Regions from separate parts of the Klebsiella sp. NPDC088457 genome, predicted to be linked through region 2. Evidence: predicted binding sites of a transcription regulator. Region 2 holds the regulator's gene; each other region holds the start of a gene.
The links. Region 2 encodes ArgR, which controls arginine synthesis, uptake and breakdown. Its sites were predicted from a motif close to ANTGAATAAAAATACANT; they were not measured.

Region 1 (3,256 bases), on a different contig from region 2:
CCTTGATGGTATCGCCTAGCACCTTACCGAGCATACTGACATTACTACGCAAAGCGGAATATTGTTCGTTCATGTTACCCCAGACACCCCATCTTATTTTATTTTGTTATATCCGGTACTCTGCAGCGGTGAGCAGCGGATAAGCAGCCGTCTTTTATAAAGCCACGTAAAAACCCCCACGTCAATTGTTGCGAAATCGCTTCAGCAAACGAATAAATGGCGGCAATTTGCGAAATTTAACTCAGGCGTCGCCTGATAAGCGTTGCTTATGGAAATGTGACAAATATCACCGTCCCGCCCCGGCTGAAAGAGGCGGGAGCGGGCTGTTTTAATGCCAGCAGAAATGATGCACGACCTGGGCGATCAGCTCCCGGGTCGGCTTAATAAAGCGGGTTTCCAGATATTCATCCGGCTGGTGGGCCTGATTAATGGAACCGGGGCCTAAAACCAGGGTCGGGCACAGCGTCTGAATAAACGGCGCTTCGGTACAGTAGTTCACCACCTCGGTTTGCGCGCCGAGCAGCTTTTCGACCACCTGAACCAGCTGATGATCCGGCGGGCATTCATAGCCAGGAATCGGCGGATGCAGCTCGGAGACGGTCAGGCGGCCCGGCCAGCGTTCGCTCACCGGCGCCAGCGCTTCATCCAGCAGTCCGTTGAGATCGTTGAGAGTCATACCCGGCAGCGGGCGAATATCCATATGCAGCTCGCAGCAGGCGCAGATGCGGTTTGAGGCGTCGCCGCCGTGCAGCGATCCGAGGTTGAGCGTTGGGTACGGCACGGTGAAAGCAGCGTAGTGATAGCGTTCTTTCAGCGAATCGCGCAGCTGCATGATACGACCAATGGCATCATGCATTAATTCGATGGCGTTCACCCCGCGTGCGGGATCGCTGGAGTGGCCGGACTGGCCCTGAACGCGCACGGCGGTGGAGATATGGCCTTTATGCGCCCGTACCGGCTGCAGAGAGGTGGGTTCACCGATAATGGCGCAGTCCGGGCGCAGCTGCGTGGTTTCGGCAAAGTAGCGGGCGCCGGCCATGCTGGTCTCTTCATCGGCGGTAGCCAGGATGTAGAGCGGTTTTTTCAGCTTACTGACGTCAACATCGCGCAGGGCATCGAGAATAAAGGCGAAGAAGCCTTTCATGTCGGCAGTGCCGAGACCGTACAGCTTATTGTCGTGTTCGGTGAGCACAAAGGGATCGCGAGTCCAGCGGCCGTCGTCAAACGGCACGGTATCGGTATGCCCGGCGAGCAGCAGGCCGCCGGCACCGTGGCCGGTACTGGCCAGCATGTTGAATTTATTGCGCGTATCCGGTACCGGCTGAACTTCGACATTGAAGCCAATTTCGCGGAACCAGCCAGCCAGTAAATTGATTAAAGTCTCATTGCTTTGATCCAGCGCCTCTTCGGTTGCGCTGATGGAAGGTGTGGCGATCAATGCGCGGTAAATCTCGATAAAGGGCGGTAAATTGTTTTTCATTGTTGACACACCTCGGGTCATGATAGTATCAATATTCATGCAGTATTTATGAATAAAAATACATTATCGTTGAGCGTAAGAAAACCCACAGAATGTAGGGCCAGGCTCTTACGGCTTAACAGGGTGAGGAAGAGTGACGCTTCCTGGGCAAATATGACGTAAGAAGGTGAAGAGCCCCGATGTTGAATACGCTGATTGTGGGTGCCAGCGGTTATGCCGGCGCAGAGCTAGTGACCTATGTAAATCGCCATCCTCATATGACCATAACCGCTTTGACGGTCTCCGCGCAAAGCAATGATGCAGGGAAATTCATTTCCGATTTGCATCCGCAGCTGAAAGGCATCGTGGATTTGCCGCTGCAGCCGATGTCAGATATCAGCGAATTTAGCGCCGGGGTGGATGTGGTCTTCCTCGCGACCGCCCATGAAGTGAGCCACGACCTGGCGCCGCAGTTCCTTGCCGCAGGCTGCGTGGTGTTTGACCTGTCCGGTGCCTTTCGCGTCAACGACGGCGCGTTCTATGAAAAATATTACGGCTTTACTCATCAGCATCCGGAGCTGCTCGAGCAGGCGGTCTATGGTCTGGCCGAGTGGAGCGTCGACAAACTGAAAGAGGCGAATTTAGTCGCCGTCCCGGGCTGTTATCCGACGGCGGCTCAGCTGTCGTTAAAACCGCTGATCGATGCGGGGCTGCTGGATCTTACCCAGTGGCCGGTGATCAACGCGACCAGCGGCGTCAGCGGCGCGGGTCGTAAAGCGGCGATCGGCAATAGCTTCTGTGAAGTGAGCCTGCAGCCGTACGGCGTGTTTAATCATCGCCACCATCCGGAAATCTCGACCCATCTTGGCGCGGAGGTGATTTTCACCCCGCATCTCGGCAACTTTAAGCGTGGGATTCTGGAAACCATCACCTGCCGTCTGCAGCCTGGCGTCAGCAAAGAGCAGATTGCCGACGCTTTCCAACAGGCCTATGCCGATAAACCGCTGGTGCGTTTATACGATAAAGGCGTTCCCGCATTGAAAAACGTCGTAGGTCTGCCATTCTGTGATATCGGTTTTGCGGTTCAGGACCAACATATTATCGTCGTAGCGGCAGAAGATAATCTGCTGAAAGGCGCGGCGGCGCAGGCAGTCCAGTGCGCGAATATTCGTTTCGGCTTTGCTGAGACGCAGTCTCTTATTTAAGGTGTGATGATGAACCCATTAATTATCAAACTCGGCGGCGTGTTACTCGATAGCGAAGAGGCGCTGGAGCGTCTGTTTACCGCGCTGGTTAACTACCGTGAAACGCATCATCGCCCGCTGATTATTGTGCACGGCGGCGGCTGTGTGGTAGATGAGCTGATGAAACAGCTCAATCTGCCGGTGAATAAGAAAAATGGTCTGCGGGTCACGCCAGCGGATCAAATCGATATTATTACCGGCGCGCTGGCGGGGACCGCCAATAAGACGCTGCTGGCATGGGCGAAAAAACATCATCTTGCTTCGGTGGGTCTGTTCCTCGGCGATGGCGATAGCGTTAAGGTGACTCAGCTTGATGAAGAGCTGGGCCACGTTGGCCTGGCGCAGCCGGGTTCGCCGGCCCTGATTAACACGCTGCTGGCGGGCGGCTACCTGCCGGTGGTCAGCTCTATCGGCGTGACGGATGAAGGGCAACTGATGAACGTGAACGCTGACCAGGCGGCCACCGCGCTGGCGGCGACGCTCGGCGCGGACCTGATCCTGCTTTCCGATGTCAGCGGCATTCTCGATGGCAAAGGCCAGCGTATTGCGGAAA
Region 2 (3,256 bases):
CATCGATCAGCTGCAGGGGATTGTGGTTAACGATGTCGCGCCGGATGGCCCGGCGGCGCAGGCCGGGATCCGCACTAACGATGTGATCATCTCGGTGAATGACAAACCTGCGGTTTCAGCCCTTGAAACTATGGATCAGGTCGCGGAAATTCGTCCTGGCTCAGAAATTCCGGTGGTTATCATGCGTGACGATAAGAAAATCACCCTGCATATCGCCGTTCAGGAATATCCGGCGACCAACTAGCCATCATAAAAAAACCGGAGCCATGGCTCCGGTTTTTCCAGCACATCGTTATCTTATTTATTAACGAAATCTTCGCCCAGAGCGATATCTTTCTTCAGCGTATCCAGCATGCCTTCCAGCGCCTGTTGTTCAAAGGGACTGAGCTTACCGATAGTCTGACGCTCTTCGATACCATTTTTCCCCAGCAATAACGGCTGCGAGAAGAAGCGCGCGTACTGCCCATCGCCTTCAACATAGGCGCATTCTACCACCCCTTTTTCACCCTGCATGGCGCGGACTAAGGAGAGACCGAAACGGGCTGCCGCCTGACCCATGGAGAGCGTCGCCGAGCCGCCACCGGCCTTGGCTTCAACCACTTCGGTACCGGCGTTCTGAATGCGTTTTGTCAGATCGGCCACTTCTTGTTCGCTGAAGCTCACGCCAGCAATCTGTGACAGCAGTGGCAGGATGGTGACGCCGGAGTGGCCGCCGATAACCGGCACTTCGACGTCTGATGCGGATTTACCTTTCAGCTCAGCCACAAAGGTATTCGAGCGGATGATATCCAGCGTAGTCACGCCAAACAGTTTGTTCTTATCGTAAACGCCCGCTTTCTTCAGCACTTCCGCCGCAATCGCCACGGTGGTGTTCACCGGGTTGGTAATGATACCGATGCAGGCGTGCGGGCTGGTTTTGGCAATCTGTTGCACCAGATTCTTCACGATACCGGCGTTGACGTTAAATAAATCGGAGCGATCCATACCTGGCTTACGGGCTACGCCAGCGGAAATCAGCACCACGTCTGCCCCGACAAGCGCCGGGGTGGCGTCTTCACCGGAAAAACCTTTGATTTTTACGTCGGTAGGGATATGGCTAAGATCAACCGCCACGCCCGGCGTTACCGGAGCGATGTCGTACAACGAGAGTTCTGAACCTGAAGGCAGTTGGGTCTTAAGTAGTAGGCAAGCGCCTGGCCTATTCCACCAGCGGCGCCGAGGACTGCAACTTTCATCCTAAACTCCTTATTATGGTTAATATCGTCTTTCGTTACTCCGTCGCCTGGACCTTAATTCACAAGATGAACAATTACAATAAGTATGGTTGAAGAATGCGTTCTGGTGCGCAGCGATGCATCCGCTTCGCATTTTCATCCCTGAGACTGACCATCCAGCAAAACCGAGTACCGGATCGACTATTGGTTACAATACACCCAGCTCGCTCGGCAAAACAACACCATTCTCATAACATTTAATTTACTTTTACAGCTATTTACGCGCTGTGATGAAGGCATGTTCCTTATCAGGGTTATTTGCTAAAATATGCCCCCTTCATAACATTATTTACTTTATCCCCTTGCGGATTATTTGCATAAAAATTCATTGTTATGCATAATGATGTTGTTTTTACCACCATAATCTGGGTGACTTATGCGAAGTTCGGCAAAACAAGAAGAACTGGTTAAAGCGTTTAAACTGCTGCTTAAAGAAGAAAAATTCAGCTCTCAAGGTGAAATCGTCCAGGCGCTGCAGGAGCAGGGATTCGATAATATCAACCAATCGAAAGTCTCCCGCATGCTGACAAAATTTGGTGCGGTTCGTACCCGTAACGCCAAAATGGAGATGGTCTATTGCCTGCCTGCCGAGCTCGGCGTCCCGACGACCTCCAGCCCACTGAAAAACCTGGTGCTGGATATCGACTATAACGATGCCGTGGTGGTTATCCATACCAGCCCGGGGGCTGCGCAGCTGATTGCCCGCCTGCTGGACTCTCTTGGCAAAGCGGAAGGTATTCTCGGCAGCATCGCCGGTGATGACACGATCTTTACCACCCCGGCCAGAGGTTTCACCGTCAAAGATCTGCACGATGCCATTCTCGTTCTGTTCGAACAGGAACTCTAGGCGTCCCCCCTCTGGTCGCTGCCACCAGAGGGCCCCCTCAAAAATGCAGCATTCCTTTAACATTTAGTGTGGTTTTTCGCCTCTATACATTCCTTTACTGAATGACAGGGTCAGAAGCGCACAAAATATCAAAATCACCTATCATTATGATTTTATTGGCTATAACCACCAATCCTGGCCAATAAATGACATTTCTAATTCTTATACGTTATAAAAAAGACAATTCTTTGTAATTATTTACGCAAACAATCATTAGCACGGTATTAATATTTTTAGTGATTAGTGTATACTTGATTTTGTGATGAGGGTCACGAAACGAAGAGCCCTCAATAATAAGTTTCGACGAGGTGAACATCATGAAAATCAAAACAACTGTCGCTGCACTCAGCATCCTGTCTGTTCTCTCCTTTGGCGCTTTCGCCGCTGATTCTATCAACAGCGAGCAGGCGCAAGGTCGCCAGGCAATCGGTACGGTTTCCGTCGGCGCGGTGAGTGCTTCCCCGATGGATATGCATGAAATGCTGAACAAAAAAGCACAAGAAGAAGGTGCTTCTTCCTATCGCATTATCGAAGCCCGTACCGGTGACCATTGGCACGCGACGGCTGAGCTTTATAAATAAGCGTTAACAATTGTCGGTAATCAACTGAATACAAAATTTCCAGCGGCCCAGGTCCATAAGAAACCTCCCGCCGCTGCAACAATATGGTTGGAGTAAAAATTATGAAAAGTGCAATGATCATCGCATCCCTGGGCCTGGCTTCCGTACTCTCTTTCGGCGCCAGCGCCGCCGTACATCAGGTCAACGCGGAACAGGCGCAAAACCTGCAACCTATGGGCACCATCTCTGTTTCTCAGGTAGGCAGTGCCCCGATGGATATGCGCCACGAACTGGCGGCTAAAGCCGAAAAAGAAGGCGCAAGCAGCTACCGTATTATTGAAGCCCGTACCGGGGATACCTGGCACGCTACGGCTGAGTTGTACAAATAAACCCTCGTCGTCTTATCCGACGACTTGCCCCCGCCTGTCGGGGGCTTTTTTATGCCTGTCGGGCGTTAAAGCGTAACTCCCCTTCCAGCTCTTCTTCAGCTTCATCAAACAGCAATATTAAGGCGCCAAAACGCCGACGCTGCTTAT
Region 3 (3,256 bases), on a different contig from region 2:
GCAGCATCCTCCCGCTCAGCTGCCAGCCCTCCTCTTCACGTAGCGCAAACTCCTCAATGGCGCACCCCGCCGCCTGCAGCGCACGGCGATACTCGGCAAAGCCGGGTTTGACAATCATCGCCCGGCGCGGCCTGAGGCCGTTAACGAGGGTGAAAATAGATTCGGTTTCGCCATTGCCAGCGAGGATCCAGGAAGCGGGAATCTGATGATGCGCGGCCAGCGCGGCGTGCAACTGTTGATATTCGACGTCAGGGTAGCGTTCCGCCCGCGCAAGATTGTCGATGAGCGCGCGCTTTAAGCTTTCCGGCATCCCTAAGGGATTAATATTGGCGCTAAAATCCAGCAGTTGCTCCGGGTTGATGCCCAGCAGCGCGGCGGCCTCCCGGATATTGCCGCCGTGCGCGCTCTTCAGTAGGGCCATCGCCCGCTCCTGTGTGGTTAGCCGAGCCTTGCCAGGGTGGCGCTATCGGCAAAGTAGGCCTTAATGCCCGCCAGAATCGACTCCGCGACCTGCTGCTGGAAGGTAGCCGTTTTCAGCTTGCGCTCTTCCTCGACGTTGCTGATAAACGCCGTTTCCACCAGAATCGACGGGATATCCGGCGCTTTCAGCACCGCGAAGCCCGCCTGCTCAACCTGGTTCTTATGCAGATCGTTAATCCTGCCCATTTTTTGCAGCACCGCTTTACCAAACTTCAGGCTATCGGCGATGGTCAGCGATTGCACCATGTCGAACATTGTATGGTCGACATAGCGGTCGCCGCTCTTGCTGACGCCGCCCACCAGGTCGGAGGCGTTCTGGGTTTGCGCCAGGTATTTCGCGGCGGTACTGGTGGCGCCTTTGGTGGACAGCGCGAACACCGAAGAGCCGCGCGGCTGCCGGCTGGTGAAGGCATCAGCGTGAATCGAGACGAACAGGTCGGCGCGCTGTTTTTGCGCCTTCGCGACGCGGACCTTCAACGGAATAAAGACATCCTCGTTGCGGGTCATGTAGGCCTTCATATTGCCCTCTTTCTCGATCAACGCCCGTAACCGGCGAGCAATCTGCAGCACCACGTCTTTCTCGCGGGTACGATATTTCCCCACCGCGCCGGAGTCTTCGCCGCCGTGACCCGGATCGAGCATAATAACGATTGGCCGGTCGCGCCCGGCTTTGCCCGGCTTAGGCCCGCTTTCCGCCGGCGGCACCTGCCGCTCAAGATCGCCTTTGTTGTAATCTTCCAGCAGCGCCAGCAGCGGATCCTGTACATCCGTCGCCGTGGACGGGTAGAGATCCATCACCAGACGTTCTTTAAAGCCCGCCACCGGCGCGAGGGCGAAGAGCTGCGGTTTCACGTCTTGCTTGAGTTCAAATACCATGCGCACGGTTTGCGGATCAAACTGGCCGACGCGGGCGGACTTAATATAGGGATCGTCGTCGCGGATACTGGTGCCCATGCCTTTCAGCACCGAGTTCAGATTGACCCCTTCCAGATCCACAACCAGCCGCTCCGGATTGCTTAAAGCAAACTGCCGGTATTTCAGCACGTGATTGGATTCTAGCGTGACGCGCGTGTAGGTCGACGACGGCCAGACGCGCACGGCAACGACCTGCGCAACGGCAGCGAAACCTACCGGACTGACGCTCATTAACCACATAGCGCCCGCCCCCTGTAAAAAGCGACGACGGCTTAACCCTGACTTGTATCCCGGCATGCCACTCCCAAGCAATAAAGACGTATTTGAACCCAAAACGAACAGATTGACCGGAAACTTTAACGAAAGCCGCATAACCTGTCATCTATAAAAGGGTAAACAATCTTTGACAGCACGCTTTGGGTCACAGATTTTTATCAGTTTTGCCGCAAATTTGGGCTTGCGTTTAATAGCAAAACAGAATAAAAATACACTTATTACGAATAATCATGCATTGAGGGTTGTGTCATGGTGAAGGAACGTCGCACCGAACTGGTAGAAGGATTCCGCCATTCTGTCCCCTACATTAACGCCCATCGGGGGAAAACGTTTGTCATCATGCTGGGCGGCGAAGCCATTGAGCATGAGAATTTCTCCAGCATTGTCAATGACATTGGCCTTTTGCATAGCCTGGGCATCCGCCTGGTGGTGGTCTATGGCGCGCGTCCACAGATCGACGCTAACCTGGCGGAGCACCATCACGAGCCGATCTATCATAAACAGACCCGCGTGACGGATAGCAAAACCCTCGAACTGGTTAAGCAGGCGGCGGGCATGCTGCAGCTGGAAATTACCGCCCGTCTGTCGATGAGCCTGAATAACACCCCGCTGCAGGGCGCGCATATCAACGTGGTGAGCGGCAACTTTATTATCGCCCAGCCGCTGGGGGTCGACGATGGCGTCGATTATTGCCACAGCGGGCGTATTCGCCGTATTGATGAAGAGGCCATTCATCGCCAGCTGGATAACGGCGCGATCGTCCTGATGGGGCCGGTTGCCGTTTCGGTTACTGGCGAAAGCTTCAATCTGACCTCGGAAGAGATTGCCACTCAGCTGGCCATTAAGCTGAAGGCCGAAAAAATGATCGGCTTCTGTTCGTCGCAGGGCGTCTATAACCAGGATGGCGTTATCGTTTCCGAACTGTTTCCTAACGAAGCGCAGGCTCGCGTGGAAGAGCTGGAAGCGGAGGAAGATTACAACTCCGGTACGGTGCGTTTCCTGCGAGGCGCGGTGAAGGCCTGCCGCAGCGGCGTGCGGCGCTGCCACCTGATCAGCTACCAGGAAGATGGGGCGTTACTGCAGGAGCTGTTCTCACGCGACGGTATCGGGACCCAGATCGTCATGGAAAGCGCCGAGCAGATTCGCCGCGCCACCATTAACGATATTGGCGGTATCCTTGAACTGATCAGCCCGCTGGAGCAACAGGGGATTCTGGTGCGCCGTTCCCGCGAGCAGCTGGAGATGGAAATAGATAAATTCACCATCATTCAGCGCGATAACACGACAATTGCCTGCGCCGCGCTCTATCCGTTCCCGGAAGAAAAAATCGGTGAGATGGCCTGCGTCGCGGTGCATCCGGATTACCGCAGCTCATCGCGCGGGGAGATGCTGCTGAACCGCATTGCTGCCCAGGCGAAGCAGATGGGGTTGAGCAAACTGTTTGTCCTCACCACCCGCAGCATTCACTGGTTCCAGGAACGCGGCTTTACCCCGGTCGATATCGATCTGCTGCCGGAGAGTAAGAAAGAGATGTACAACTACCAGCGTCGTTCCAAGGTGTTGATGGCCGACCTCGGCTGATGTC

Region 1: the regulator ArgR is predicted to act here: its motif matches at 1,528-1,545, upstream of argC (N-acetyl-gamma-glutamyl-phosphate reductase).
Region 3: the regulator ArgR is predicted to act here: its motif matches at 1,870-1,887, upstream of argA (amino-acid N-acetyltransferase).

Annotation. Positions count from the first base shown of each region.
Region 1 covers NZ_JBJDNH010000048.1:9,714-12,969, reverse strand. The annotation lists gene ppc (phosphoenolpyruvate carboxylase) at 1-73, opposite strand, end outside; gene argE (acetylornithine deacetylase) at 329-1,480, opposite strand; gene argC (N-acetyl-gamma-glutamyl-phosphate reductase) at 1,660-2,664, shown strand; gene argB (acetylglutamate kinase) at 2,671-3,256, shown strand, end outside.
Region 2 covers NZ_JBJDNH010000028.1:44,686-47,941, forward strand. The annotation lists gene degS (outer membrane-stress sensor serine endopeptidase DegS) at 1-244, shown strand, start outside; partial or broken gene mdh (malate dehydrogenase) at 298-1,235, opposite strand; gene argR (transcriptional regulator ArgR) at 1,651-2,121, shown strand; gene yhcN (peroxide/acid stress response protein YhcN) at 2,478-2,741, shown strand; gene yhcN-B (DUF1471 family stress response protein YhcN-B) at 2,843-3,109, shown strand; gene ACI2JR_RS18050 (barstar family protein) at 3,159-3,256, opposite strand, start outside.
Region 3 covers NZ_JBJDNH010000029.1:38,857-42,112, forward strand. The annotation lists gene cobD (threonine-phosphate decarboxylase CobD) at 1-421, opposite strand, end outside; gene amiC (N-acetylmuramoyl-L-alanine amidase AmiC) at 439-1,692, opposite strand; gene argA (amino-acid N-acetyltransferase) at 1,921-3,252, shown strand.